DNA from 2 places in the Providencia sp. LY12 genome. Region 2 is predicted to be linked to the other one. Evidence: predicted binding sites of a transcription regulator. Region 2 holds the regulator's gene; the other holds the start of a gene.

Region 1 (15,805 bases), 1.4 Mb from region 2:
GCAGCACCACACGTCACTGGTGCCATGGGCGTTTTAATGTCTCGTTATCAATCCATGAATGCCCTGCAAGTTCGTGATGTGATGTTCACGACTGCCAACCGTTATAACCCAGATGGCAGCCTCTATAAAGGCTGGACATCCGCGGATGGCGTACCTGATGAGCGCTATGGTTGGGGTACTCCTGATCTCGAAAAAGGTATGTATGGCCCAGGTCAATTCTTAGGTAAATTCGAATACCAACTGGATGCTGTCCCACTTGATGTCTGGACAAATGACATTAGCCAAGCGGCGTTAGATCAGCGTGAAACCGAAGATTTGGCATGGTTAGCCGATTATAAAGCCCACGGTATCGATGCTGGTGGCGATTATAATCTTGGTACCGATTTTGTAGTCAATGATGGCAATCCAGACCCAACTTCTCATATTGTCGATAAAGAAGATGCTAAAAAATGGCGTCAGGAATATTACCAAAAACGCGCTGAGGCCATTCAAGCCAAAATCGATGCAGGTTTGTATGATGGCGCTCTAGTCAAAGCGGGTGAAGGCACATTGGTGATGACGGGGGATAACACCTACCGTGGCGGTACAACCGTCGAACAAGGTTCTCTGTACGGTTTTACTGAATCCTTTGGTACTGCTGACGTGAATGTTAACGGCGGCACAATTAGCGTGCTTAATCGTTATAACGACAAATTTACTCAAAAAGGTCAGTTAGTCTCCAATGAAAGCCATAAAGCCAATATCAACATCAACGATAAAGGAACCTATTTAGTCACTGCAGGTCATGATGTGAATGTCGGTAATATGACCTTAAATCAAGGCGCTAAACTGGATGTTGCTGCCGATAACATTGGGCAACTGAAAGATGTTTATCTTAATGATAATTCAATCCAAGGTACGGTTAACGCAGATAATTTAGCCGACAACCGCGCTAAAACCAAAATGCTCGCAGCAAATGCCAATAATGCTGCCGCAGATGACTATGCGTTATTCCAAAAAGACGTTTCCGTAAAAGATAACACCATTACGGGCTCTTTAAGCAAAAAAGCGGATACCTCATTTGCTTCATTTGCCAATAATGAGAATGGTCGTTCGATTGCTAATGCACTAGAAAGTAACGCTAAAGGTCAGCTGTTTGATGCAACGCTACCGATGAGCGAACGTGACCTTCGAGACACTTATCAATCACTCGGTAGCGATATGTACCTGAATGCGAATAATGCCAGCGTCGTGAACGTATTAGGTCTAACTCGTACCGTGAAAGATCAGGCTATCGGCGTGGGTCATGGTCGCTATGCTAACCTTGAAAATAGCAATGCACGCATTTGGATGACAGGTGTTGGTCAATGGGGCAACCTTGACTATGGCTACAGCAATATGGATACCGATTTCTATGCAGCATTAGTGGGTGCAGAAATTGATGTCGCTGAGCACACCAAAGCGGGACTGTTCTTTGGGGCGGGTTCATCTAAATACAAAGCCCATGAGTACGGTAAAATTGACAGCAATGACCTGCATGTCGGTGCCTACGGCGTATCCAATATCAAGGATGTGGCTGCGGTTAACTATGGTGTAACTCATACAAACCAAGACAGAGATGCGAAACGTACACTGTGGGTAGGTCAAGAGTCAGGTTATAACTCCACCAGCTATGATGCAAAAATCACGCAATTCTTCGTGGAAGGTGCTTATACCCAACTGAATAATGACCGATATTCTGTTGAGCCTTATGCTGGATTTAACTGGCTGCATGTCACCAGCGATAATCTGCATGAGCAAGTCGGCAATATGCAATTCACCACCAAAACAGATAACCAAGATATCCAAGTTGGTACCGTTGGTTTACGTGGTGGCTATCCATTCAGCGCGGGTAATGTGAATCTCACACTGAAAGGTGACGTATCTGCCAGCCATTTATTTGGCGATACTCGCCCAGAAGCGATGTTGTTCCTATCAGACACTGGCGAAGCCAAAATTCGTGGTGGCAAGTTAGATAACTTATTCGGTGTAGGCTTAGGGGTTGATGCTCAGCTGAATAAATCCACGACTTTCGGAGTGTCTTACCAAGGTCAATATAACAGTGATGTCAGTTCAAGCGGTGTGAATGCCACATTAAAAATTAACTTTTAATTCAATTAATTAAAAAAGGTAGGAATCAATTTTATGTTGATTCCTACCTTCATTTTTTCGATAAATACCACTTTATATTAATTAACGCATTGCTTGGATTTCAGAGTGGGATAAGCCTGTAATTTGGCTAATGATATCAATATCTAAGCCTAGCCTTAAACTGGTCAACACTTGGGTGTAAGTGCGTTGTTTGGCCTTCTCCTGCTCTTCTTGTCGAGCTTCTTCTCTTCCTTTGACTAACCCTCTTTTTACTCCTCTCTTTAATCCTTTTTTTAACCCCTCATTTCTTAAGCGATCAGCAATGGTCATAACCGTCTCCTGATATCCTTCGGTTTTTTCTATTAATGTTTTGACTATCTTCTTGTATGTCGGCGTATCCATCACACTAAACAGATAGTTGATGATTAAAATAACGTCGTCACGGTGGTTTTCGTTCTCATGGATCACCTGCGATAAGCGCTTTGACAGCACCATAAGGTCATCTTTCAGGGATGAGTGTTTGAGAACTAACTCCAACGCGGCAACTTTTCGGTGATTCACAAGTTCATCATCACTTACCACAGTTACATCCACTAACGGCAGTGGATTACAATACAAATCATGCGCTAAATCAGACCACTCAAAGCAATCCGTCCATGATTGGGAGTAAGGATAAGGGGATTGATTTCCATGATAAAACAAGATGGGAACCACCAACGGCAAGGTTTGGTGACCTTGCTGCAAATGCTGATTCATCGCGCAGAATGCATAATGCATCAACCGCCAGCCCATTAGCTTATCGGGGGAGGATTGGTGCTCAACCAAAAAGTAAAAATACCCCTTACCCCTGAGTGTTTGAACGGAATAGAGCATGTCAGAGAAACGAGAGCGCAAGGTTTTATCCACAAATGAAGCGCTGGCTAACTTCAAGGTATCAAAATTGCAGAGGTGCTTAATGCGATTAGGAAGATGGACTTCAAAAAAATCCCGCGCATTATCCACTTTGCTCATAAAGCCTTTAAAGGTTGAATCATGAGGAGCTACAATTGATTGGGTCACCATCTCGGTCTCGTCTTGGTTCATAAGATGACGAGATACTAACCAATATTTTCGGTGGCGTGAGAAAAAGTTAGTCCTAATTAACGAGAATTACTTGACAATCTAACTCATTGCTTTTAATGAAATTATTTACTTATTCCAGCCATAAAAAAACACCCCAATCGGCGTATTGCACATTGAGGTGTGATTCAAAATAAACGAATTTTTAATTTATTCTGCGGGGAAATTTGGGCCGATTAAATCAATACGATCAGTACAAATGGCATTAACGCCCCACGCTAATAATAATTTAGCGCGTTCAGGGTCATTCACCGTATACACCAGAATATATAAGCCCGCTTGCTTCAATAGCTCGACCCGAGCTTTATCCAATAAGAGATGATCTAAATGGATAGAGACACAGCCTAAGCGAGTTGTCAGTTCACGCCAATCCTTTCGCCACTCCTCCAATAATAAACCGCGTGGCAATTCAGGTGCTGCGGCTTGAGCAGCTTCAAGGGACTCAATGGAAAATGAAGAGAGTAACGGTGCAGTTTGTCCTTCCCATAATTGTCGAGCCGCTAATGCCACCACGGTTCCTGTTTCTCTCTCCAAGCCGGTGGTTGGCTTAATTTCAATATTCGCCATCATGCGATGTTGTTGGCAACGCTCAGCCACTTGCGATAATAGCGGCAAATGCTCGTTAGCAAATTCTTGGCTATACCAGCTTCCAGCATCAATATTGACTAACTGGCTCCAGTCAAAATTCCCTGCTACCCCATGCCCATTACTCGTGCGCTCAAGGGTATCATCATGCAGAAGGAAGATTTGACCATCGCGGGATAATTTAGCATCAAACTCAATCATGGTATGACCATATTTCGCCCCAACATCGATAGCTGCGAGCGTATTTTCAGGGGCTAATTTACCGCCACCGCGATGGGCGACAATTTTAGGATAAGGCCAAAGATTCATAAACGGTGTCCATATTGAGTATCAAAAAAATGCTGATGGGCTTCAGGAAGATGAAGCCATAACGTGGAGCCAATCTGAGGGCGATGCTCGTGCCCAAGACGCACAATCACTTTTTGCCCTGCCCACTGACCATGCACTAAATTATCAGCGCCTAACATTTCAAGGGTCTCGACGACCAGCCGGATCCCCCCTGACGATTCAGAGCCTAACTGTAAATGTTCCGGTCGGATGCCTAACGTTAGCGCATGCCCTACCCACTGTAAATACGTTCTACCCAACGGTAATTGCATTCCGCCATCGAGTTCAAAGCGAGAACCGTCCGAACTCAGTTTCCCTTCCAGCAAGTTCATGGCAGGGGAACCAATAAAACTCGCCACAAAACGGCTGGCAGGACGCTCGTACACTTCAACTGGGGAGCCAATCTGTTCCGCAACGCCTTTATTCATCACCATCACTCGCTGCGCCAAGGTCATCGCTTCCACCTGATCGTGTGTCACATACAAGCTGGTGGTTTTTAAACGACGATGCAGCTGTTGCAGTTCAAGGCGCATCTGTACCCGCAACTTTGCATCGAGGTTAGAAAGCGGTTCATCAAATAAGAATACGGCGGGGTCACGCACAATGGCACGCCCCATAGCCACGCGCTGACGTTGACCACCGGAAAGCTCTCTCGGTTGACGCTTTAATAATCCATCAAGCTCTAAAATCCGTGCGGCATCCGCCACTTTTTGGCGAATGATCTCTTTTCCTAGCCCACGAATTTTTAGCCCCCATGCCATATTCTCTTCAACGCTCATATGAGGATAAAGCGCGTAATTTTGGAATACCATCGCAATGCCACGCTCTTTGGGTTCTAGATGCGTGACTCGCTTTCGGTCAATCCAAATATCCCCGCTCGTCACTTGCTCTAACCCTGCCACCATACGTAATAGCGTGGATTTACCACACCCAGAAGGCCCTACCATCACGATAAATTCGCCATCTGCCACATCCACTGTCAGCGGCTTGATCACTTGATTTTTTCCGTCCCAACTTTTAGTGACGGCTTGAAGTTTTAATTCTGCCATGCTTATTTCTCACTATCGACCAAGCCACGCACAAACGCCCTCTGCATAGCTAATACCACAAGAACGGGTGGAATCAGCGTGAGCAACATTGCCGCCATCACTTGATTCCATTGAGTCGTACCTTCACCCGATGCGATCATGCCTTTGATCCCCGCAACTGCGGTTCCTAAGCTGGGATCTGCAACGATCAAGATTGGCCACAAATATTGGTTCCAACCATAAATAAACGTGATCACAAACAACGCGGCTAAGTTTGTTTTGGACAACGGCAACACAATGTCGATGAAAAACCGCATTGGTGAAGCACCATCAATACGCGCTGCCTCTATCAATTCATCCGGCAACGTCATAAAAAATTGGCGAAATAAAAAAGTCGCCGTCGCGGAAGCCATCAACGGCAAAGTTAGCCCGGCGTAACTATCCACCATGTTTAAGTTAGAAATCACCTCTACTGTGGGGAAAATTCGCACTTCGACAGGCAACATTAATGTGATGAAAATCATCCAAAAAAATAGGCTACGGCACGGAAAACGGAACCAAACGATGGCAAATGCCGATAATATCGAAATCGTAATTTTTCCAATTGCTATCACCAACGCCATAATGGTGCTGTTCACCAACATCAACCAAAATGGGGCGCTATTCGCTGCCACGCCGTTATTCCAAATATGCAGAATGTTCTCCCATAAATGAGAGCCTGGTATTAGGGTAATGGGGGTATCGAAGACCGCTTTATCATCGAGTGTCGCGGCAACAAAGGCCACATACAGCGGGAATAAAATCACTAAAATCCCAATTACCAGCATGGAATGACTGAATACGCTCAGTCCACGATTTTTCTCAATCATTGGTAGCGAACCTTACGCTCGATAAAACGGAATTGAATCACCGTTAGGACGATCACCAAGCCCATCAAAATCACGGATTGTGCTGCGGATGAAGAGAGGTCGAGCCCTGAAAATCCTTCACGGTAAATCTTATAAATCAGTGTCGTCGTCGCTTGTACTGGCCCGCCACCTGTTGCCGCATCAATCACAGGGAAAGTATCAAAGAAGGCATACACCAAATTCACCACCAATAAAAAGAAACTCACAGGGGTGATTAATGGTAAGGATATTTTAAAGAAACGGCGGATAGGTCCCGCACCGTCGATAGCCGCCGCTTCCATCAAAGAGCGTGGAATAGATTGCAAGGCAGCGAAGAAAAACAAAAAGTTATAACTGATTTGCTTCCAAACTGAGGCTAAAACTACTAAAAACATCGCCTGACCGCTATTTTGCGCATGGTTCCAGTCATAGCCAATGGATTCCAAACCATAGGTTATCAATCCTCTGCCGGGACTAAACAAAAACATCCATAAAACCGCCGCAACAGCAGGTGCAACGGCGTAGGGTAGTAGCATTAATGTTTGGTAAAAACGGCTTCCTCTTACCACATAGTCAACCAAAGCCGCGAAAAACAGCGAGACGACAAGCCCACTTCCTGCTACCCAGCCACTAAAAATCATCGTGGTATAGAAAGAGTCTACATAGTAGCTATCGCTAAAGAGTTGAGTGAAGTTTTCTAACCCCACAAACTCACTGGATAATCCAAAAGGATCAATACTTTGTAATGAATACCAAAGCGCTTGTCCGGCTGGCAAAATAAAGAAAATCACCGTAATGATGAGCTGTGGTAATACTAGCGCATAAGGCAACCAGCGGGAGCGAAATACGGGACGAGATGATGACATAAGCAACCCAATAAATCAGATGTGATGCAGCGCCCCTCTTAATTCCATCAAGAGGGGCGAAAGAACTCATTACTGAGTGGATTTTTCGAAACGGCGCAGTAATTGGTTACCACGCTCAACAGAAGTATCGAGGGCTTGTTGTGGCGTCTTTTTGCCTGACCACACGGATTCCAGCTCTTCGTCCACGATGGTACGAATTTGTGGCATATTACCTAAGCGTAATCCTTTGGTATAAGGTAACGGCGCTTTGTTTAACATTTGGCGAGTCGCAATATCCGCCCCCGGATTTTTGTCATAAAAGCCGGATTTTTGGGTTAACTCATACGCTGCCGTTGTAATCGGTAAATATCCTGTATTTTGATGCCATTTTGCGGCATTTTCAGGCTCAGCTAAGAATTTCATAAATTCCGCAACACCTTTATAGGTTTCAGGATCTTTACCGCCCATCACCCACAAGCTTGCACCACCAATGATGGCATTTTGTGGTGCCGTTGGAATTTGTGCATCGTAAGGCATCATGCCAACACCAAAATCAAACTTAGCGTGCTTGCGAATATTCGCCAGAGAACCGGAGGAGCCAGTAATAATGGCACAATCCCCGTTATAGAATTTCTCAGTTGGCTCGTCTTTACGCCCTAAATAGCTGAAGGTGCCTTTTTTATTCATATCTTGCAGCTGCTCGATATGCCTAACGTGATCTGGGGTGTTAAACTCCAGTACTGCATCAGTGCCGTCAAAACCATTATTCTTCGATGCGACAGGCAACCCGTTCCATGCACTGAAGTTTTCAATTTGTATCCAGCCCTGCCAACCACTGGCGTAGCCGCACTTCATTCCTGATTCACGTAGCTTTTCAGTATATTGGGCAAGATCTTGCCATGTTTTTGGTGGGGTATCTGGATTTAAACCGGCTTTTTTGAAGGCTTCTTTATTGTAATAAAGCACCGGAGTGGAGCTATTGAAAGGCTGGGATAGCAGATGCCCCGTTTTCGCATCACTGTAATAACCCGAAACGGTAGGCACAAACTGAGATTCATCAAAATCAATCCCAGCTTCTTGGAAAACTTCGTAGACAGGTTTGATGGCTTTGGATGACATCATCGTCGCAGTACCAACTTCATAAACCTGCAGTATCGCAGGTGCATTGCCAGAACGAAATGCCGCAATCCCCGCAGCGAGGCTTTGCTCGTAATTCCCTTTATAAGTGGAAACTACGTTGTAATCTGGGTGAGTTTCATTAAAGCGAGTGACAAGGTCATTCACTTCTTCACCAAGCTGACCTTCCATTGAATGCCAGAATGGGATTGTGGTGACTGCCATTCCTTGACTGCTAAAAGCCAAGCCTAACATCATTGCTAAAGCGGACTGTTTGATCGATGCCATGCCAATTCTCTCTTTTATATGACTGAAGTTTATCCGCAGAGATTTACACCAAAATGTGCGAATTCACGCAGTTTATGTTCGAGAGAGAATTTATCACCGAGAAATGACAGAAATATCGCCAACACATGACAGATTAATGACGGCCATATCTCTAGCAAATGACGCTTACATGACAATCGGCGTGTTTTATTTTCACGGTATATCGGAAAAAAACACTCAATTTAAATAAAAAAATTTTGATTATTGAAAAATGATTAAATAACAAAAAATAGGAAACATAAATAAAAAAGTAAAGAAAGATGCCAGAAATAATTTTGCGGAAACTGTCATTCTATACATATTATTCACCTTATTTTTATTAAAAATAACAAATAAAAAGAAAACTGAAAACAAGTCTATTATTGACATAGCCATAAAAGCAAACTGACCATCTAAATTAACTTTAGGATAATATTAATAGAACAACAAATATTTAATGCTATAAATCCAACAAACTAACAATAGCCCATAAAATAAGCTATCTTATGATTATCACTTTATAGCCAATTTAAGATTAAAATTCAAAAATAATAAAGGGCAAATAAAAATCCATTTGCCCTTATAAATTAATTATTAGATTAACTTCCAGGAGTAAAATAAATTGGTGATCCAGGTCCTACCGGTAGTCCCAAAATAAATACCCAAATAATAAAGAACAGAGACCAACCAATAAAGAAAATAATCGAGTATGGCAACATCATTGAAACCAGAGTACCAATCCCTGCATCTTTCTTATACTTGACGACAATGGCCATAATTAAGCCAAAATAGCTCATCATTGGCGTAATAATATTGGTCACTGAATCACCAATACGATAAGCCGCTTGGATAGTTTCAGGGGAATAGCCTGCCAACATTAACATTGGTACAAATATCGGTGCTGTCACAGCCCATTGAGCCGAAGCAGAGCCGATCATCAAGTTAATAAAGGCACAAATCAGAATAAAGCCAACAAATAATATTCCACCATGTAGGTCGATACTATTTAAGAAATTAGCACCTTTGACCGCAATCACTTGACCAATGTTGGTCCAGCCAAAGAATGCAACGAACTGTGCCGCAAAGAAAATGATGACTAAATAGAGACCCAAAGTGCTCATTGCGCTTGCCATCGCATCAACCACATCTTTGTCGCTACGCATGGTTTTTGCAATATAGCCGTAAACAATCCCTGGAACTGCAAAGAAAATAAAGATAAACACCACGATTGCTTTTAAGAAAGGTGAATTACTCACTAACCCAGTTTCTTGGTTACGTAAAATTCCACTTTCCGGCACCACCATTAAGGCTAATATTGCCGCTAATCCCCAAAAAGTCACCGATGCCCAGAACAGCGCTTTTTTCTCAAGTGGCGTCACTTCGGCTGAGGCGCGGAGTTTATCTTCATCTTCATCGACACCACCGCCCTGATAAGGACCTAACTGCGGCTCAACAATTTTCTCTGTGATGAAATAACCCAAGATAGTGATCAAGAAAGTACTGGCAAACATAAAGTACCAGTTTGCTTCTGCCCCGACGATATAGGTAGGGTCAATAATTCGAGCGGCTTGCTGAGTGATCCCTGACAGTAACGGATCCACTGTTCCTAATAGTAAGTTCGCTGAATATCCACCGGATACCCCTGCAAATGCAGCAGCAAGCCCAGCTAATGGATGGCGACCTAATGAATGGAAAATGATCGCAGCCAGTGGTATCAATACCACATACCCGAGTTCTGCCGCTGTATTAGACATAATCCCAGCAAAAACAATCGCAACGGTGGTTAATTTACGAGGTGCTTTGATAACAATCAGACGCATTGCCGCTGATAATAAACCGGCACGTTCTGCGATCCCTACCCCTAAAAGGGCAACTAATACCGTGCCAAGAGGCGCAAATCCAGTAAAGTTGGTGACCACATTAGACAGAATTTTACGAATACCTTCAGCATCTAACAGGCTAACAATATGAATGATTCCGTCTTCAGCACGACCTTTCGCACCCTCGGGGCGAGGATCTGGTACGCTAATGCCAAAATACTGACCAACGGCGGAAGAGACTAATAAAATCCCAATTAAGATAATGAATAGAATAACAGGATGTGGCAGAGCATTTCCCAGCCACTCAACCGTTCGTAAAAAACGGCTACCCTCTTGCCTTTTTTGTTCCATGAATTCTCCTTATAAACAAGAGAAATGAACATTACACAATGTTTTTCTCTTCACCTAATTACAAGTATATAAATTCAAACCAACAAATTTGATACAAATCGAATACATTAACCAACAATAAACGTACGGATAGTAAAAATAGAATATTTACTTTGTTAAATTTTATTTATGTTAAAAATTAAAACCATAAAAATTAAATATCATAAAAATACAAAAATGTGGTCAAGCTAACATTTTAATAATATTAACAAACCATTTCTTATTATTTTCAACCAAATAGATATCAAATTTCGTCGGTTTTATTCCATTTAATTCGATTAATACCTATTTTTACAGTTACAATAAATTTGAGTTAGATAAAACAAAGTAAAATACCAATTAGCCTGATTAATGTACGTTTTTAATCTAGATTAATCAGCGCTATAATCGAAGCCTATTCACTACAGGGCGAGCCATAATGTCTGTCATTGATCTTTGGGCAGAGCGTCATATTCAAGACGCTTTAAATAAAGGGGAGTTATCCAATCTCAATGGTGAAGGGAAACCTTTGCAGCTTGATGATGACAGCCAAGTTCCTGAAGAATTAAGGGCGAGTTATCGTATTCTTAAAAATTCTGGGTATCTGCCGCCTGAACTACAACAGAAAAAAGAAGCGTTGAATTTATGCCATATGCTGCAGCAACTCTCTGCTGATGACCCCAATTATGTTGCCATCAGCAAGCAATTGGCGTTACTCGAGCTAAAACTCAAGCAAGCAAATATCAATACCGACTTTTTATATGGCGAATACGCCGTGACAATTTCAGAACACTTAGAGTCTAAATAGCGAAAAATTAGCGTTTGGGTAGGGATTGTAGGCGATATTCCTGAGGGGTTTTACCGTAAAACTTACGAAATGCTTGGCTAAAAGCAGAGTGAGAATCATACCCCACCAAAGTGGCAATATGCTCGATGGTTTGGTGAGTCAATAATAGACTTCCTGCGGCTTCCATCCGTTTTTGCAATAAAAATTGCATGACGGTGATCCCCATTTCAGCCTTCACCTTACGTTGTAAGGTACTGACTGACATATAAAATGCACAGGCAATATCTTCGCAGCTTATCGGTAAATGCAGACGTAACTCTACCCAATGAACCAGCTCATCAACCCAACGGTTTTCTGGTTTTAACTGGGCTAATAATAGGCGAGCAACGGCAAAGTTTTGTTCCGGCGCTTGAGGAAAACGTTGTAGCCAATTTAATAACCCCACCGCCGCTGGCGTCAGCGTGAAATGCGTCATTTTTTCATTTACTGACCATTGCGCCGTTGCAGGCATTTCCAATACATAATTTTGATTCCCATCTTGCCCACTGAAAGCATGGCTAACACTCGGCGGGATCACGACACCCTGACCTGCATTTAGCAGCCAGTGTTGGCGATGCATATTGATTTCCATCGCCCCTGATAACGCAAATACCACCTGCCATTGCCCATCATGTTGATGAGAAATAACCTCTTGAGAATATTGGCGATAGTGCAATTCAGGTAATAACAAGGCAAGCTCCTACTGGGTGGCATACAGTAGGAGTATACGGTTTTAATCAAAAAAATGCAGCCTGACAGCTTAGGTTGATGACAAAGAGGGATAAAAACGTGGTTTTCCCTCTTTGTGTTATCAGGCGAAAATCAATGAATTGATTTTCCTCGTTAATTTTACAACCCAAACGAGCCATTTCCAAACCTGATGGGTTTGTCTATGGTCTGCGCCTTACGGCTTAAGCTAGGCGAGAACCATTCGGCACAGGTAGATTAAATTCAGCTAATACAATTGCACCTGTTTCATCGGGAGCACCTGTAATTAACACTTCAGATTTTATGCCAGCAATACGTTTAACTTCAAAATTACACACACATAAAACCTGTTTGCCAATTAAACTTTCAGGGGTGTAATGCACGGTAATTTGTGCGCTTGAGCACTTTACTCCCAATTCCCCTAAATCCACTTCCATCACATAAGCGGGCTTTTTCGCTTTACTGTTCACTTCTGCACGAATAATCGTACCAACACGCATTTCCACTTTCGTAAAGTCGTCCCACTCAATAATTTGCATATCTTTATTCCTAAATTAAACGATGGTAATGGCTTAAATTAGCATAGGATAGATAGAGGCTCTTAGCGTCAAACATTCATTTTATGTTGTGAAACCGTCATTGATTATCACCTGATAATGGCAGGCAATAATCAATGGGTACAAGAGAGATAAAACGTGAGATTACATATTTGAAAAAGTATTCATAATGATGCCGCCGGAGATAATTAATCCCATCGCGAAAACTGCGGGTACATCCGGTTTTTGTTTATATAAAATCATCGAAACTAACGTCACACCGACAATACCAAACCCACACCATAAAGAATACGCAACCCCAACAGGGATATACCCCATTGCACGTGTTAACGCGAAATAGCACAGACAATAAGCCACAATCACTAAAATTGATGGACCTAATTTACTAAAGCTATTGGTTTTTTTGATCATCGATGTACCCGTGATTTCTGAACCAATTGATAATGCCAACCATAAAAATCCAGTAAACATAATATTTCTCTCTTCTTATTAATGAGCAACTTTGTTGGTTGAAGACAGTGACGCATCCGAATTTTCAGCCGGTTCCGCCTCATCCGAGCCCATTTTAGAAAACAGGTTCATAATCACGATCCCAGAGGCAATAACCCCCATCCCAATCATTGCCGCCATATCTGGGTGCTGCCCATAAAACAGCATACCTAAAGTTGAAACCATCAAAATACCGGTACCCGACCAAGTCGCATACGCTAGCCCAACCGGAATATATTTCACTGCACGAGAAAGAGAGTAGTAACAGATAACATAAAGAATCACTATCAGACCTAATAATAATGATTTAGTTGTTCCTTCACTATTATCGAACATTTTCAATGTGGATGTTGCAGAGGTTTCAGAAATAATAACCGCTAGCATCCAAAGCCATGATTTTGCTTTAGAGGACATAGATAATACTCCTACATAGATAGACGTTTAAAATATTAAATTGAAATAAAATTTATTTTTTTAGAGACTTTAAATAATCCATTGCCGAATCTGTTAATTTATTTTTATTTAGGGAATATTCCTTTGGGTCATTCATTACTTCTCTCAAAGTAATATAGCGATTCTGGTTTATTTTATTTTCACTCGATATCTCATCATTTTTAATGAGCATTTTATTTTCAATATTATTAAATGTATCGAATTGAATACCTAATGAGATAGCCTTATTTATATTCTCTTTAATAAGGCGGTTATAATGTTCATTTTTATTCAAACCTAATATTTGGTTCAAATCACTGTCAGGGCAGCAATGATATTTCAATGCCATAATAGGAATATTTCGAGAAAGTGTTTGGATGATAATTTCGCTCTCTTCGCTGATTGCCAACCCATTCACAACCTCATTCAGTACCTTAGTTCCTATAAAAGGGAGAAAAACCCCATGAAACTCTGCGAGCTTTTCCATATTAAAGGTATGAATATCAAAACATTGCCCAATTTCTTTCCATTGATTGATCGTCGATTGCGTTAGCATCTCCTTGGTGGCATAGAAAGAAAAAGACATTGAAGGTAACTGCAACAAACGCTGATAAACCGCCTGTTGATAGTCTTGGCTTGGGAACAATAACACCAATACTCGCCGTTTCAGCTGTTGCAGTACCTGTAACACTATCTGCTCAATCATTTTTTCGTTCATATTGCCACCGCTCGTTTAGTCCTTAGCTGACAACAAATACGCTGTCACTGTTGCGTAACCCTGCCGCATTTGCTTCATCTGTATCAATATGAAATTCCAGAGAAAACCTTGCATCCACTCGAACAACCACCTCATCAAATACGAGGCTACGTTCCCCTTCAGTGCGAACACACACTCGCTGTCCATTGGCGACATTTAGCGACCTTGCATCCATTAAATTCATGTGAATATGGCGCTGAGCACAAATGACTTGTTCACACAGATTAACGTGCCCGGCAGGACCGATTAACAGCGCACTCCCCGATTGGTTTAAATCTCCAGATTCACGTACTGGCGCTTTAATACCTAATGCAAAACAATCTGCTTTCGAGACTTCCAACTGAGTCGTTGGTCGTGTTGGTCCTAACACTCGCACTTTACTGATCGACCCTTTAGGTCCAACCACCATCACACACTCTTTTGCCGCAAATTGACCTGGTTGCTTCAAATCTTTAAATGGCGTCAGTTGATAACCTTCACCAAAAAGCGCGGTAACATCTTCTTGCGAAAGATGGACATGACGGTTTGAAACACCCACAGGGATAGCAATGGGACTATCAATCATTGAGGCTGGGTTTGACATAGCTAAGCGAGACAGAATTTTTCCCATCAGCTGCTGGTTTATCATGATTTTTTCCCTTTACGCACGTCAGCTTTTGGCTCCACAGCGGCAGTCTCGACAGTCATCGTCACAGGCGCCTCAACGACCGGTTTTTCAACACTGTTCTCTTCTTCGCTCGCTTTATTCTTAGCGGATAACAGCTGGGTGATCACTCGCTCTTCTGGGCGAGCAATGACTAATGTGCCTTTTAATAGGTCTTGATGACTGATAACCGATGCACCATGATCAACGGAGGTTCTTACTGCACTAATTTCCCCCTGAAAACAGACAGAAACTAAACCAGAACCGATTTTACGGTAGCCAATAATCTCGACACTCGCCGCTTTGCATGCAGCATCCGCAGCTTGTATTGCTGATGTCAGCCCGTAAGTCTCAATGACGCCTAAACTTTTCATTTTTCTCTCCTACTTAGTGACGAACCAGTCGAATATCGAAATCGAATTTTTTAAAGAAAGCCTCTAATTGATCTAACTCTTCCACGCTGTAGGTTGGGTCTTTCTTGATGGGATAAATCATGTCGAGCTTGTCGTATTTTCCGCGACCAAGCTGGTGATAAGGCAGAATATCAATTCGACTTAAATTGCCGCGTTTCGACAATTCCATGGCGTATTCAATTGCACCTGTTATTGCATCAAAAGAATCGTTATATCCGCGAACTAAAGGCATGCGCATCACCACATTTGCCCCTAGTTCCATTAATCTTTCGAGGTTACGACGCACATTTTCATTACCAATACCAAACAGGTTTTTGTGCTCAACGGTATCGATATGTTTAACATCAAACAGGAATAGGTCGACAACTTCGGCTAACTTTTCATAATTCGCTAATGACGTTGTACCTTGTGTTTCAATCGCCGTATTGATCATCATTTTTTTGCATTCACGCAAAAGCTCAACGGCAAA
Region 2 (15,805 bases):
TTCTTTCTCTGCATTGGGAGCGTCTCGTTCCCTCGCATTCACTCTCTGATTTTGTGCATTTTGCCAGGAAAACCATTGAACCGGATTTATGTCATACCCCTGAAAAATTTCAGGAGTTAAATGAGTATCTCTGGCCTCAACAATGGTTGACCCGATACGCAGAAAAAGCGTATATCGGTAAGTCACTTAATGGTATGGCAAGGCGCCGCCCAAAACTCGCGGCTCTAAGTGGCTCATTCGATGATTTTCTGCTTAATTATCTAGAACTTGAACATATTTTCTTTCAGTTTTATCCACAAATGATTGAGACGGCAAAACAGCAACTTTTTGCCCAAGAGTTCACATTACGTGCATCCGAATAAATTAAAACTTGCACTTTAATGGAATAAAACTATCTTATTGATATTAATCTGCCAAATTGATACCATTGATAGGTAAAAGCTATCATATCAATTGGTTTTAATGTCTTTATTCTCCAAGGATAAAACCTTATCCTTAGGTTATATTTATCCGCATGCCCCATTTCGATTGCGGAGATAGAAACCCTTAAAACTCATAGGAGTACATTATGGTTCTGGTTACACGTCAAGCCCCTGACTTTACTGCTGCAGCTGTTCTTGGTAATGGTGAAATCGTTGAAAACTTCAACCTGAAAAAACACCTGAACGGTCGCCCAGCTGTGATCTTCTTCTGGCCAATGGACTTCACTTTTGTATGTCCTTCAGAACTGATTGCATTCGACCATCGCTATGAAGAATTCAAAAAACGCGGCGTAGAAATCGTTGGTGTTTCTTTCGACTCAGAATTCGTTCATAACGCATGGCGTAAAACTCCTGTTGATAACGGCGGTATCGGTGAAGTTAAATATCCGATGGTTGCTGATATCAAACGCGACATCATGAAAGCTTACGGCATCGAGCACCCTGAAGCGGGCGTTGCTCTGCGTGGTTCTTTCTTAGTAGACAAAAATGGTGTTGTTCGTCACCAAGTGGTTAACGACCTGCCATTAGGCCGTAACATCGACGAAATGCTGCGTATGGTTGACGCGCTGCAATTCCACGAAGAGCACGGTGATGTTTGCCCAGCTCAGTGGGAAAAAGGTAAAGAAGGCATGAACGCATCTCCAAAAGGCGTTGCTGCTTACCTGACTAAGAACGCAACTGGTCTGTAATTTGACCTGTTAAGTTTTCAAGTGCCGGCTTAATGCCGGCATTTTTGTATCTATACCTATCTGAAATTTTTTTCCTACCGCGTTAACACTTTTTCACTTTTGTTATTCAACCCCTCAAACCATTCATGCTATATCTGGATGATACAAATATTTAACAAATTATTTATTTGTATTACATCTACGCGTTACTTCCTCATTCAATCGGGAGATACCAATGATAAAAAATGTATGGCGCCCTTCTTTACTACTGATTTCGTTGCTGACTTCAAGTCAACTTTATGCCGCTTCGGAACCTGCCGTTGAAGCAACAAAAGGCATGGTTGTCTCCTCTCAACACCTTGCTTCACAAATTGGTGCTGACATTTTAAAAGCCGGAGGAAATGCGGTTGATGCGGCAGTGGCTGTGGGTTATGCCCAAGCCGTTGTTAACCCTTGCTGTGGCAATATTGGTGGTGGTGGTTTTATGACACTGCACCTTGCGGATGGCAAAGATATCTTCATTAACTTCCGAGAAACCGCTCCAAAAGCGGCCAGCGCCGATATGTATTTAGATAAAGACGGCAAACTTATCAAAGATGCCAGCTTATATGGCTACCTCGCATCGGGTGTACCAGGTACAGTGAAAGGCTTAGATTATGCCCTTGAAAAATACGGTACCATGAGCCGCCAGCAAGTAATGGCACCCGCGATTAAACTAGCTCGAGAAGGCTTTGTCCTAACCCGTGGCGATACCGATGTACTGGACACCACGACCGAGCGCTTCAAGCAAGACCCCGAAGTGGCTAGGATATTCTTAAAACCGGATGGAAGTGCTTATCAACCAGGGGACTTGCTAGTACAAACCGATTTGGCAAACACACTGGAAAAAATCGCCAATAAAGGCCCCGTTGCATTCTATGAAGGGGATATTCCTAAAATCGTAGAAGCCGCATCGAAGAAAAATGGCGGGATCCTAACAGCTCAAGACTTTGCTGATTACTCCATCTCAGATACCACTCCCGTTAGCTGTACCTACCGTGGTTACAAATTTATCTCTGCCCCACCACCAAGTTCGGGCGGCGTCACTATCTGCGAAACCCTCAATATTTTAGAAGGTTATGATCTCAAAGAGATGGGTTTCAACTCGGCTGAATACATTCATACGCTGACAGAGGCGATGCGCCACGCTTATATGGATCGCAATACATTCTTAGGCGACCCTGCATTTGTAGATAACCCGACAGATAAGCTGCTCAGCAAACAGTACGCCGCTGATCTGCGCAAAGAAATTGTGCCAAATAAAGCGACACCGTCCACTGAAGTTCAACCGGGAATAGGACCTCACGAAAAACCAGAAACGACCCACTATTCAGTCGTAGATGATAAAGGCAATGCCGTTTCAACCACTTATACAATTAATGGTCGATTTGGCTCTGTGGTGATCCCACCAGGTACAGGTTTCTTCCTGAATGATGAAATGGATGATTTCACCACCAAAGTTGGCGAGAAAAATCTGTATGGGTTAGTGCAAGGGGAAAGAAACTCTATCGCCCCCGGTAAGCGCCCACTATCATCAATGAGCCCGACAATTGTCACTAAAGACGGCAAAGTCTTCTTAGTACTCGGCTCTCCGGGAGGCTCAAGGATCATTTCAATTACCTTGCAAACTGCACTAAACATTATTGACCACGGCATGCCGCCACAAGAGGCGGTAAATGCCCCTCGCATTCACCATCAATGGCTACCTGACGAGGTTTATTATGAGCAACGCGGTGTGTCTAAAGACAGTTTAGCGTTACTCGATAAGATGGGTTATAAAATGGTAGAGCAGACCCCATGGGGCGCTGCTGAGCTAATTATGATCGGTATTCCTGACGGTGCGGGTGTGAGTGCGAAATCTTCCGGCAACGACTCTGCCGTTTCTGGCAAAGTCCGTGAAGGCTTTATTTACGGATCTAACGATGTTCGCCGCCCTGCGGGCAGTGCGGTGGGTGTGAATTAGTTAGTCGATAACTAAAATGAAAAATGCCAGTGGATTTATCATCTACTGGCATTTTTTTAGGAATTTACAATATATTATGCGTGCTTATGGTGCTCACTTGATGGTGTGATAAGTCTGTCACATAGCGCAGCAACCACTAACACAACCACCGATGGTAATAACCACGCTAAATCTTGCTGATATAATGGAATAGACGTCATCCAGTCTGGGATATAAGTCTTCAAGTTATCAGAGGCTTTCACAGCACCAATCAAACCGACCACAAAGCTTGTTAACATCGTTGGAGCAATTACGATGGTTGGGTTACGCCACCACTTCAACGTAAAGCTCATTAAAATCAAAACGATACAAGGTGGATAAATCGAAACCAATACCGGCAATGAGAACGCAATCAGCTTACTCAGTCCTAGGTTTGAAATCACCATAGAGAACAAGCCTAAAATCAATACCAATTTACGGTAAGAGATTGGCACATAGCGGCTGAAGAACTCAGCACATGCGCAGGTTAGCCCTACAGCAGTTACCATACAGGCAACAAAAATCAATACCGCTAAGAAGAAGCTACCGTAGTTACCGAACGTGTATTGAACATATTCGTGAAGAATATCAGCGCCATCAGCTGGATTTGGAATCAATGATCCACTATTTTCGCCCAGTTTAAACAACGATAAATAGACCAGAGTTAATAACACACCAGCAATTAATCCTGCCCACATGGTATAGCGAGTTAATAATGATGAGTTTTCAATACCGCGGGAACGCGCCGCATTCACAATGACAATACCAAAAACCATGGCACCTAATGTGTCCATCGTTAAATAGCCATTAATAAAGCCATTGGAAAATGCCATATTTTGGTATTCTGGGGTTGCCAGGATCGGTTCTCCAGCAGGCCACATAACCGCAGCAACGCCTAAAATTGCCAGTGCCAACATTTTGACTGGCGCCAAAATGTGCCCAACACTATCTAGCAATTTACCTGGGTATAACGAAATACCGATCACCAGTACAAAATAGATGGCGCTATAAATCAGCAGTGATATTTCCGATTCACCGCCCAGCAATGGTGCAATACCCACTTTATAAGAAACGGTTGCCGTTCTTGGGGTCGCAAAAAGAGGCCCCACCGATAGATATGCAACGATAGCTAATAGCAGACCGGCAGTTTTACCAATTGGCGTGCTAAGCGCTTCAATACCGCCCCCCACTTTCGCCAATGCAACGACGGTAAGAACAGGAAGACCGACACCTGTGACTAAGAAACCAAGTGCCGCAGTCCAAACTTGTTCACCGGCTTGTAAACCGACCATTGGCGGGAAAATAATATTTCCAGCCCCAACAAACAGCGCAAAGGTCATAAAACCTAAGGCGAGGATATCTCTGGATGATAAACGATGAGCCATATTATGTTAATTTTTAGTAAATTATGAAATAAAAACAGGTCACTTCATCCGTAACCTGTTGGAACATATATGACGAAATAGAGTTCTGATTAACATTACATTAACAACACAAAATGCATGTCTTGGTTAGCTTTGCAATACTAAACATCAAAAAACAGTAAAAATCGCCAATAACTGGCGACAAGTAAAACTTTTATAGGGAAAAAAGGCAAGAGCAAACCCGAAAACAAGAACAATGCACCAAACTAAATTTAAGAACCAGTGATTACTGTCAGTAAAATTGCAATATCCCTTATATATTCAGGCTAAAAAATCATCAATAAAACATTTTTTAACCATACCGAAGAAATATTCACAGAATAAGATGAAGAAAATTGCAGGATAAAATTGAAAATATAGCGTAGGCGTTAGAAATAGCACCAATATAGGATGAAACACAAAACAAAAAACCTTGCTAATACAATGATTTTATTAGCAAGGTTTCAATTTTTCGATTATTTCGCGCTTAATGTATTCACTTTCTTGTCTGACACAATAAACACTGGCGGTAATGTGAATGAAAACTCACTGCCCTTACCAACCTGACTGGTTACGGAGAGCTGGCTACTATGATGCTGAACCGCATGCTTAACAATCGCTAAGCCCAGCCCTGTTCCGCCACCACCTTGTCGAGAGCGCGCTTTATCCACACGATAAAAACGCTCTGTTAAGCGAGGAAGGTGCTCAGTTGGAATTCCTGGACCATTGTCACTCACACTAAACTGCGCGCCATTACTGGTTCGCTGCCATTTTACCTTAATTTTCGTGCCGTCTGGCGTATGGTTTATGGCGTTATACACTAAGTTAGCAACCGCACTTCGTAGCTGCTCTTCATTTCCATGAACTCGAAGTTTTTCATCAATACTGAATTCAAACTCGTGCCGCCCTTGGCTTAAGCTAATCGCTTCTTGTTCAATCATCTTGAGAATGACCGGCATATTAATCTGTTCGTCTAAATTAATTTGAGGGGCAACCTCTATACGGGATAATTGCAGCAATTGCTTCACTAGGTTATCCATTCGATGAGTCTGTTCTTGCATCACCGACAACGCTTTTTTATTCATCGGTGAAGTGCCTTCTTGATCATCCATGACTTCAAGATAACCTTGTATAACCGTTAATGGCGTTCGTAACTCATGGCTCACGTTAGCAAAAAAGTCTCTACGTGCTTTTTCTAGACGGCGTTTTTCAGTCACATCTCGAGCCACCATCAAAAGCTGATCACTTGCATACGGTAAAATTCGAAACTCAACAATTTCGCCACTATTAAGCTCAATCGTCAGTGCTTGGTCATAGTTTTTCACGGTGAAATAACGACTAAAATCAGGATAACGTAGCAAGTTAAAAATATGCTGTCCGTTATCCTCAGGCCAGCGAAAGCCTAGAAGCTGTTGAGCGTGGCGGTTACACCAGAAAATATTGCCTTCGGTGGTCATAATTACCACCGCATCAGGCAAGGATTCAGCTCCGCTGCGAAAGCGCTTAATCAACTGACCTAATTCACGGCGACGCTTACGGTTGCGCTGCTGCATCTGATAGATACCATAAAATATCGGCTCCCATCCCCCTTTGCCATCCGGCGGCAGCATACTTCTATCCAACCAGAGCCAATCTGAAAGTTTTAGCAGGTTATATCCGTGCCAAATGAGTGCTGCGAGCAGTGAAATCACTAATAGCCACGGAAGATGCCCAATAAAAACAGACAGTATCAATGCGGGTAAAATAAATAAAAACAGCCCCCAAATCAGCTGTTTTAAGGATAAGCGTTCAAGCACCCATGTTTCTCCCTAATGGTTTCTCAATAGCGAACAGAGAAGCGGTAGCCAGTACCACGAACCGTTTGCACCATCTTATCATGCCCATCTAACTCTAACGCTTTTCTTAAACGACGAATATGCACATCCACCGTTCTGTCTTCCACATACACGTTTGCGCCCCAAACATAGTTGAGTAACTGTTCGCGGCTATATACTCGCTCTGGATGGGTCATAAAGAAGTGAAGTAACTTGTATTCGGTAGGCCCCATATCAATGGGAATTTCTTTGCTGGTAACGCGATGAGAAGTAGGATCAAGAACTAACCCGTTCATCTCAATAATGTCTTCTGTCGCCATTGGAGAGATACGTCGTAAAATGGCTTTAACTCGAGCTATCAATTCTTTTGGTGAAAATGGTTTGATTAAATAATCATCCGCACCCACTTCTAATCCTTTCACGCGATCTTCTTCTTCGCCCCTTGCAGTTAGCATCATCACGGGGACATCACGCGTGGCACTATCACGCTTCATATGTTTAATGACTTGGATACCGGAACCACCGGGGATCATCCAGTCCAATAACACTAAATCAGGAAGGGGATCAACCAATTGCGCTATTGCAGAATCATAATCATCAGCCTCTGTGGGCTGAAAACCATTCTGTTCCAATACAAAACAAACCATTTCTCGGATGGGCGCTTCATCTTCAACGACTAGAATGCGTCTTGCCATGATTGTTCCTGTAAATAAGAAGAGATTTTTAATGTGACCGCATTATGCGTCAGTTTTGTGACAGAATTATGAATATCTTAACGCGCATTCAAGATCTATCATTAGATTAACAGCTTAATGTCATGTAAGTGAAATATTAACACCACATCTGGCTATCATTGCGAAGCGCTTCGCAACTCTCTTATTTTTACTGTTTAATTTGCCATACCTTTGCTTTCACTGAACCTATATACAGTATACTGTGACACAGCAAACCAAATGGTTTGAGTATTAGTATAAAGCATCAGAATATTAATATAGTAAAAGCGTCATAATTACAGGAACCGCTAGCTCATGCGCATCATCCACACTTCAGACTGGCATTTAGGTCAGTATTTTTTCACTAAAAACCGATCTGCTGAACACCAACACTTTTTGCGTTGGTTAATAGAACAAGTCAAACAGTACCAAGTGGATGCCCTGATTGTGGCTGGTGATGTCTTTGATACTGGCGCTCCGCCAAGTTATGCGCGTGAACTCTACAACCAGTTTATTGTTGATTTACAAAAAACAGGCTGCCAATTAGTTATCTTGAGTGGTAACCATGATTCTGTCTCTGTTTTGAATGAATCCAGCGCGTTATTACGCTATTTAAATACTCACGTTATCACATCAAACAGCGAATCCCCTGTTATCACATTGAAAGATAAGCAAGGGAACCCAAATGGACTGGTGTGTGCGATCCCCTTTTTGCGACCACGAGATATCCAAGTCAGCATTGCAGGGCAAAGCAGTGAAGAGAAACAACTTTCATTACAAAATGCCATTCATGAACACTACCAAAGCTGTTATCAAAAAGCCGTTGAGCTACGCGCTGAGCTGGGCTTAGATATCCCGATTATTGCCACGGGACATTTGACCGTCGTCGGTGCAGAACTGACAGACTCCGTGCGTGAGATTTATATCGGCACATTGGATGCCTTTCCTTCCGGCGCATTCCCACCTGCGGATTATATTGCACTCGGACACATCCATCGCCCTCAACTAATTGGTGGGCAAGCGCATATTCGCTACAGCGGCTCTCCGATTTCACTCAGTTTTGATGAGTCACAACAACAAAAGAGTGTCTGCTTAGTGGAATTTAATCAGCACCAATTTGCTAATGTCACTTTGCTGCCAATTCCCGTTTTCCAGCCGCTATTGAGTTTAAAAGGCTCTTTGAAAGAACTACAAAAACAATTAATGGACTTACCTGTCCAAGAAAATGAGCTCCCTATTTGGTTAGATATTGAAGTCGCCACCCAAGACTATCTTGGTGATATCCAACAACGTATTGAAGCTCTTACTCAAGAACGTCCTGTCGAAGTTGTTCGTTTACGCCGAGCTCGGCGGGTACAAACAGGTCAAAACCTCACGCCGCAGAATGAAACATTAAGTGAACTGACTGCCGAAGAAGTTTTTACTCGACGACTTACCGAAGAGTCATTGGAAGACAAAGCGTTAGAGCAGCGTTTATTGCAGCTTTTCAAGCAATCCTACGCCAACTTACGCAATGAGCAGGGAGAATAACTTTGAAAATCTTAAGCTTACGCCTGAAAAACATTAACTCCCTAAAAGGTGAATGGAAGATTGATTTCACGGAAGAGCCTTTTGCCAGTAATGGGTTATTTGCCATCACAGGCGCGACTGGCGCGGGAAAAACCACGTTATTGGATGCCATCTGCCTAGCACTTTACCACCAGACTCCACGGTTAGGCGCAATATCAAAAAGCAAAAATGAGTTAATGACCCGCCATACGGGTGAATGTTTAGCAGAAGTCGAGTTTGAAGTTAAAGGCATCGCTTATCGCGCATTTTGGAGCCAACGCAGAGCAAACAATAAACCTGATGGTAACCTGCAAGATGCAAAAGCAGAGCTAGCAACCGTCGCTGATGGGCAGATCATCGCAGAAAAAATCAGTGAAGTGCGTGAAAAAATTGTGCAAATCACCGGACTAGATTTTGGGCGTTTCACAAAATCCATTTTGCTCTCCCAAGGGGATTTTGCTGCCTTTTTAAATGCAACCGAAAAAGAGCGCGCCGATTTGCTGGAAGAGATCACCGGCACCGAAATTTACAGCCAGATTTCGGTGTATATTTTTAACCAACATAAACAAGCTAAAACCGATCTCGATATTCTTCGGGCACAAGCCAGTAGCATTAACTTACTCACTGAAGCTGAACATCAAGAACTGGTTGAAAAACAGCAACAATATTCAGCGCAAGAACAGCAACTGAATCAGAATAAAAACCACCATCAGCAAGCCCTAACATGGCACCAGCAACATCAACAACTGGTGCAAAATACCCAGCGATTACAGATTGCACAGCAGCAAGCTCTACAGCAATATCAAGCCGCCGAACCCCGCTTACATAAGCTGGCACAAAGCGCCCCAGCAGAAGCGCTACGCCCTGATTGGTTGGCAGTACAAAGCTTGCAAACCCAACTCGATGAACAGACCCAAAAACAGCAGCGCACCACATTACTTTTAGAAGACGCTCAAAAGCAGCGCTTGCCATTAGTTGCCCAACATACTCAAGCTCAGTTGGAGCAAAACCAATATAAAGAGTGGGTACAAAAAGCCACGGCGATGATTGATAACGAAGTGCGCCCACTCGACAATTTGCTCGCACAACTTAACCAGCAAAAAATCCAGCTAACTGAGCAGTTAAACCAACTAAATGGCGAATATTTACAGAAAAAATCGATTATAGAAAATATTCAGCAGAAAATTCTTCATGCTAATAATGAATTGAATAAAACCCAGTTATTTCTACAAGAACATCAAAATGATGCCCAGATTGTCGCGCAACTTGGAAGCTGGCAGCAGCAAGGGAAGTTTATTTATGAATTCACAGAACGCCTAACCCAAAATCAGCAAAAGCAGAAAGCTATCCACCAAGAATGGCAAACCCTACAACAGGTTCAACAGCAAAAAGCCAAAGAATCTCAACAGGCTCAAAGCCATTTAGAAGAGCAGCATTCTCGCTTTAATCAGCTTGAAAAGCAGTTTCAGGAATATAAAGAAAAGCATAATATCGAGGAAATTAAAGCAGCAATTTCACAGCAGCAAGAGCGTTTGCAGCATGCGAAAATACTGCCTGTTTTACTGACTCAACATGAGGAAAAACAGCTGCAATTACAGTCACAAACACAGTTGCAAAACCAACTCAGCGAATCTATCAACCTATTAGAGCAACAGGTTGCCATTACGCAAGATAGAGTGACTCAGCTCCTACCTCAACGACAAATTTTGGAGCAAAAACTTCAGCTAGAACAAAAAATTGTCAGCTTAGAACATGAGCGCCAACAGCTCATTGAAGGAGATGCATGCCCTCTTTGTGGCTCATTGGAGCATCCTGCTTTAGCATCATATCAAGCCGTTATGCCCAATAAGACCCAGCAACAACTGACGACGCTGATCACTCAAATTGAGGCCGAAAAACAAAATCTCACTGAGCAGCAAGCCTTATTACAAGCAGACAAACGCCACCAGCAAGATAACGAATTGGCTCAAAAACAGCTACAAGAGCAGTTCAACAACCTGAATCGTCAATGGCTGAAAGCATGTGAGCAAGCACTTACACCTGAACTAGCCAAAAACGCATCTGCAATAGAACAATTTCTCATTGAATTACAAGAAAAGCTTACCGCTCAGCAAACCATCATCAATGAATTTGCACAATTAGAGCGTCAGTACCAAGATGCTAAAAGCCAATATTATGAACAGCAAACCCAAGCTAAACAGCTGTTTTCTGAGTTATCTCTCCTTGATGAGAAACTTAAGCATCTGTCCCTACAATTAGAAGAAAACCGTGCTGAGCAGCAATCTCTGCAACAACGCTTAGAACACCAAACACAGCAACTTACAGACTCGCTGGCGCCATTCAATCTCATTCTTCCAAGCCAAGCGCAATTTACCACTTGGCTACAAGAGATTGAGCAACGCGGGCAATATTATGAAGCACAAAAAAACACCTTTCTGCAAATCACCAAAAATATTGAAGTTGATACTGCTACGCTTGCAGCCGAAACAGCTAATGCTCAGCAATTAACTCAGCAACTTTCTGCTCAACAGCAGCAATTAGAGCAATTAAATCAGCAAATTGAACAAAAAAATATGCAGCGCCAGAATCTGTTAGATGGCCAAACAGTTGCTGTTTTTGTTCAAAAAATGCAAGAAAAACAAGCTCAATACACACATCAAGTTGATACGCTTTCAGAGCAAATTAGCGCAATAGATAAAAATATTGCTGCACTCAACGGGAGTGCCCAAGAACTTGATTACCAATTGAAGCAACTAAGCCAACGACAGTTAGCCGCTCACACTCAGTTTGTTGCTGCACTCAGTAGCAGCCCTTTCGATACTCAAGAGCAGTTCCTTAATGCCTTACTGCCGACTGAAGAGAAAATTGAGCTGGAGCAGCTTAAACAGCGAGTCACTCAACAGCGGCTGGAGGCGGAAACTCGCTACCAAGAAAGCCAGTCAGCCATAGCAAATCATGAGCAACAGCGTTTAGTGGAATTCACTGAGTTCTCTGTGGAAAAAATTCAGCAAACTCTCGAACAACTAGAGAGCCAAATAAAGATCTTGAACCAGCAACAAGGGCAAATCATTAACCAGCTTGAGCGTGATCAGCAGCAACGTCACCAGCAGCGTGAGTTATTGAATAAAATTGAACAGAGCCAATTAAGCTACGATGATTGGAGTTATCTCAATACCTTAATCGGCTCCGCCGAAGGGGATAAATTCCGTCGCTATGCTCAAGGGCTAACTCTAGACTGTTTAGTCTCGCTCGCTAACCAACAACTCGATAAATTACATGGTCGTTATTTGCTACAGCGTAGCCATTTAGCCAACCTCGAGTTGCAGGTTATTGATGGTTGGCAAGGGGATAGTATTCGTGATACGAAGACCCTTTCAGGAGGGGAAAGTTTCTTAGTCAGTCTCGCCCTAGCCCTTGCACTCTCTGACATGGTGAGCCATCGAACACAATTAGAGTCACTCTTTTTAGATGAAGGTTTCGGTACGCTAGACGCTGAAACTTTAGACATCGCCCTAGATGCATTAGAAAGCCTAAATGCATCAGGAAAAACCATTGGTGTGATTAGCCATGTAGAAGCGATGAAAGAACGAATTCCTGTACAAATTGCGGTGAAAAAAACTAACGGACTCGGCTTTAGTGAACTTCCAAGCCACTATCGTGTTAGTTAATACAATAGGCTAGAAAATAAAGATAACCAAATGAATTTATTTAATTTTTATAACAACATGCAAAAATTTGAACATTAAGGTTAAATTTTTTTTCTATGATTTGGTTGGGATACCTTTATAGTTGTTCACATCGAAACAATTTACTTCGAAACAAGTTACGGCTTCTGAGGTTGTTCAATAAATTGCCGTGCTCTAAACAAAAGCAAGGGGACACACATGTCTAACGCATTTATCGAAATGATTAAAAATCGTCGCACTATCTATAACTTAGGCGATTCATTACCAATCTCGGAAGAGAAAGTGGCTGGGCTTATCAAAGAAGCGGTTAAGCACTCCCCATCAGCATTTAACTCACAAACGTCACGTATTGTGGTGCTATTTGGTGCAGAACATAAAAAACTGTGGAATATCACCAAAGAAGCGTTACGCGCTATCGTACCAGAAGCAGCATTTGCGGGAACTGAGCAAAAAATTAATAGCTTTGCAGCAGGTGCTGGTACCGTTCTTTTCTTTGAAGATAAAAATGTCGTCACTGGTTTACAAGAACAATTTCCACTCTATGCAGATAACTTCCCTATCTGGTCAGAACAAGCGAGCGGTATGGCTCAACTGGCAGTGTGGACAACATTATCTCAGGAAAATGTAGGTGCATCATTACAGCACTACAACCCATTAATTGATAATCAAGTTCAACAAGAGTGGGATATCCCAGCAAATTGGATCTTACGTGCTCAAATGGTATTTGGGTCAATTGAGCAACCAGCTGGTGATAAAGACTTTATGGACGACGACGTTCGTTTCAAAGTATTCAAATAATTCATCACTGATCGTTATTATCTTTATTGCCTCTGCAAATATTTGCAGAGGCTTTATTTTATTTATTCACCCAAACCATTATATATTTATTTATATAATACATTTGAATTTCATTAAATCATTAACAATATAAAACCCTCAACTATCACAAATTATCCAAATAGAAAAACACCCTCGGAATATTAATCAAAATCAATCACACTTATTCAAAAATAATATTTCATTTTTATATATTGGTCGCAATTTTATAAAAAATAGCATTTTTAATCACTTACATGAAACTGAAAAACAACCTTAATTTGATTGACATCAATATGTTATATCCTCAGGGTAATAGTATTTACTTATAGACTAAACTTTTATTTTTGCATTATCGGCATTTGAACTACACTAAAAATAAGAGCACAGAAGCAGTATTGGATGGTGGTCAGTGTTATTAAGGGGGTGGACTATGAAACGTTTATCTTTATTAACTACTGTAGTGGCAATCTTCATTTCGAGTTGTTCTTTTGCAAGTAATATCAACCCATCTTCAGGAGGTACAGTTTCATTTGGTGGTTATATCTATGAGCCTCAGTGTGAAGTCAATATCGTGAATCAAACCCATGCAAATGTGGATTGTTATCGTAATGGTAAAACAGTCACTGCATCAGGTTCATTGAAAAATGGTAAAAAAATCGAATCCGAGTATGTCAAAGTTGAATATGACAAACACAGTAAATTACCTATGTTAAACGTGACTTATGAATAAGTTAATTGAAGATCTAATAAGCATAATATTTCGGGGAGCTGCCATTTACTCTTAAGTTTAAACTCCCCGAACTTTATTTCTATATTAATCCGCTTTTGTTATCACATAGCCAGTCAGCTATTTTTCTGTTCTTCTATGCACCTTTCCGCCATGATGCTTTCCATAATCTTTTTTTCATACGAATGTCATCGAATATACATTTCTATGAAAAAAAGCCTGACACAAGTGACAGGCTTTCGGTTATCAATATTTTATGACTGCTATTACTTAGCGGTTAAATCAACTTGGTAAATAGCAAAACCGATATCGTCAGTACCCACTTTTTTCATTGGATATTGAGCATGTTGCTGAATAAACTCGGCAGCCTTTTCACTTGGTGAAGTTTCAAAACGTACATCGAGTTTTTTATCGGTTTTAATTGGCGTGAAGGACCAGTTATTATCCGCCTTCGAAACCACTTCGCCTTTTTCTTTAGACACTTTAGCGATATAAGCCGCTAAAATTGCACGGTTTTCATCTGGTGAAGCAAATGCAATATGCGCATCACCAGTACCTGCAAATTTACCGCCGTAACCACGATAGTTATTAGTCGCGATTAAGAATGCCGCTTTAGGATCGATTGGTTTGCCTTGGTAAGTCACATTTTTGATACGATTTGCATCTTTATTCACCACTTGGCAATCGGTGTCATATTTAGCTGGCTGAGTCAGGTCAATTTGGTAATTCACACCACTAATGGTGTCAAAGTTATAGGTTCTGAAACCATCCCAGTTGATCAGGCTTTGTGGCTTAGTTGATTGTGCATCAATTTGGTTGAACATGCCCGCAGAGCACTCTAACCATTCAACCACATCCGCACCTGTTGCTTTTACTACCACTAAGGTATTTGGATAGAGATATAAGTCCGCCGCATTACGGAAAGTTAAATCCCCTTTCTCCACTTCAACAAACTCAGAAGGCGCATTTTTACGTCCACCGGCTTTGAATGGTGCCGCTGCGGCCAATACTGGTAAATCAGCTAAATCTGGGTCGCCTTGGATAAAGTTACGGGTGTAATCCATCTGAGCATCATTCACAATCTGAACCGTTGGATCGCTTTGAACTAATGCCAAGTAGCTGTACATGTTTTCAGAGGCTTTACCAATCAGTTTACCCACGAAATCACGGGTACCTTGATGCTGCTCTTGGATGATTTTCACGAGTGATTCATCGCGCTCAACCAGTGCTTTCTTATTGGCTTTATCATAAACAGGGCGGGCATGGGCTTGAGCTTCAACCACTTTCCAATCGCCGCTGTCATTGTTAACCACCAAATCAACCACGCCTAAATGATCACCCCACTGTCCTGGCATAACTGCTGGAATGCCGTTGACTGTGCCTTTGGCAACATCGACGCCTTTAATATCAGCAAATTCTTTACTTGGGAACACACCGTGAGAGTGACCAAACATAATGGCGTTGATACCCGGGACTTCGCTGAGATAGTACACAGAATTTTCTGCCATCGCTTTGTATGGCTCTTGTGAGAATCCTGAGTGAGGAATTGCCACAATCAGGTCAGCGCCCTCTTTCTTCATTTGCGGCACAAACTTTTTAGCAGTTTCAGTGATGTCATTCACCTTCACTTTGCCTTCTAAGTTTGGTTTATCCCAAATCATGATTTGTGGCGGAACAAAGCCGATATAACCGACTTTAATGGTATGTGTTTTACCATCACGGTCTTTTACCGGAGTATCAACAATAATGTACGGTTTGAAGTAGTTTTCACCGGTTTTAGCATCAACGATATTGGCGTTGACGTAAGGGAATTTCGCGCCTGCAATGGCTTGTTTCAGGTAATCTAAACCAAAGTTGAATTCGTGGTTACCAAAGTTACCGACGGTGTAGCCCATGGTGTTCATTAAGCTATGAGCAGGGTGAGA

What was found. Region 2 encodes PhoB, which activates phosphate uptake and scavenging genes when phosphate is short. Its sites were predicted from a motif close to CTGTCATAAAACTGNCNNAT; they were not measured.
Region 1: ugpB (sn-glycerol-3-phosphate ABC transporter substrate-binding protein UgpB) is a predicted target of PhoB. The motif match lies at 8,428-8,447, and genes of this name have one in related genera.

Annotation. Positions count from the first base shown of each region.
Region 1 covers NZ_CM172594.1:3,797,448-3,813,252, forward strand. The annotation lists gene pta (autotransporter Pta) at 1-2,130, shown strand, start outside; gene ACY3ZI_RS18040 (Rpn family recombination-promoting nuclease/putative transposase) at 2,212-3,171, opposite strand; gene ugpQ (glycerophosphodiester phosphodiesterase) at 3,379-4,122, opposite strand; gene ACY3ZI_RS18050 (sn-glycerol-3-phosphate import ATP-binding protein UgpC) at 4,119-5,189, opposite strand; gene ugpE (sn-glycerol-3-phosphate ABC transporter permease UgpE) at 5,192-6,037, opposite strand; gene ugpA (sn-glycerol-3-phosphate ABC transporter permease UgpA) at 6,034-6,921, opposite strand; gene ugpB (sn-glycerol-3-phosphate ABC transporter substrate-binding protein UgpB) at 6,991-8,304, opposite strand; gene ACY3ZI_RS18070 (AbgT family transporter) at 8,922-10,493, opposite strand; gene ACY3ZI_RS18075 (DnaJ family domain-containing protein) at 10,951-11,319, shown strand; gene ACY3ZI_RS18080 (helix-turn-helix transcriptional regulator) at 11,327-12,028, opposite strand; gene ACY3ZI_RS18085 (tRNA-binding protein) at 12,249-12,584, opposite strand; gene ACY3ZI_RS18090 (DMT family transporter) at 12,747-13,073, opposite strand; gene ACY3ZI_RS18095 (DMT family transporter) at 13,092-13,505, opposite strand; gene ACY3ZI_RS18100 (hypothetical protein) at 13,558-14,241, opposite strand; gene ACY3ZI_RS18105 (phosphate propanoyltransferase) at 14,264-14,908, opposite strand; gene ACY3ZI_RS18110 (BMC domain-containing protein) at 14,905-15,297, opposite strand; gene cutD (choline TMA-lyase-activating enzyme) at 15,311-15,805, opposite strand, start outside.
Region 2 covers NZ_CM172594.1:839,796-855,600, reverse strand. The annotation lists gene ACY3ZI_RS03775 (acyl carrier protein phosphodiesterase) at 1-362, shown strand, start outside; gene ACY3ZI_RS03770 (peroxiredoxin C) at 569-1,171, shown strand; gene ggt (gamma-glutamyltransferase) at 1,386-3,152, shown strand; gene brnQ (branched-chain amino acid transport system II carrier protein) at 3,227-4,555, opposite strand; gene phoR (phosphate regulon sensor histidine kinase PhoR) at 5,050-6,369, opposite strand; gene phoB (phosphate regulon transcriptional regulator PhoB) at 6,393-7,082, opposite strand; gene sbcD (exonuclease subunit SbcD) at 7,416-8,630, shown strand; gene ACY3ZI_RS03740 (AAA family ATPase) at 8,633-12,316, shown strand; gene ACY3ZI_RS03735 (nitroreductase family protein) at 12,533-13,132, shown strand; gene ACY3ZI_RS03730 (type 1 fimbrial protein) at 13,584-13,883, shown strand; gene ACY3ZI_RS03725 (bifunctional 2',3'-cyclic-nucleotide 2'-phosphodiesterase/3'-nucleotidase) at 14,147-15,805, opposite strand, start outside.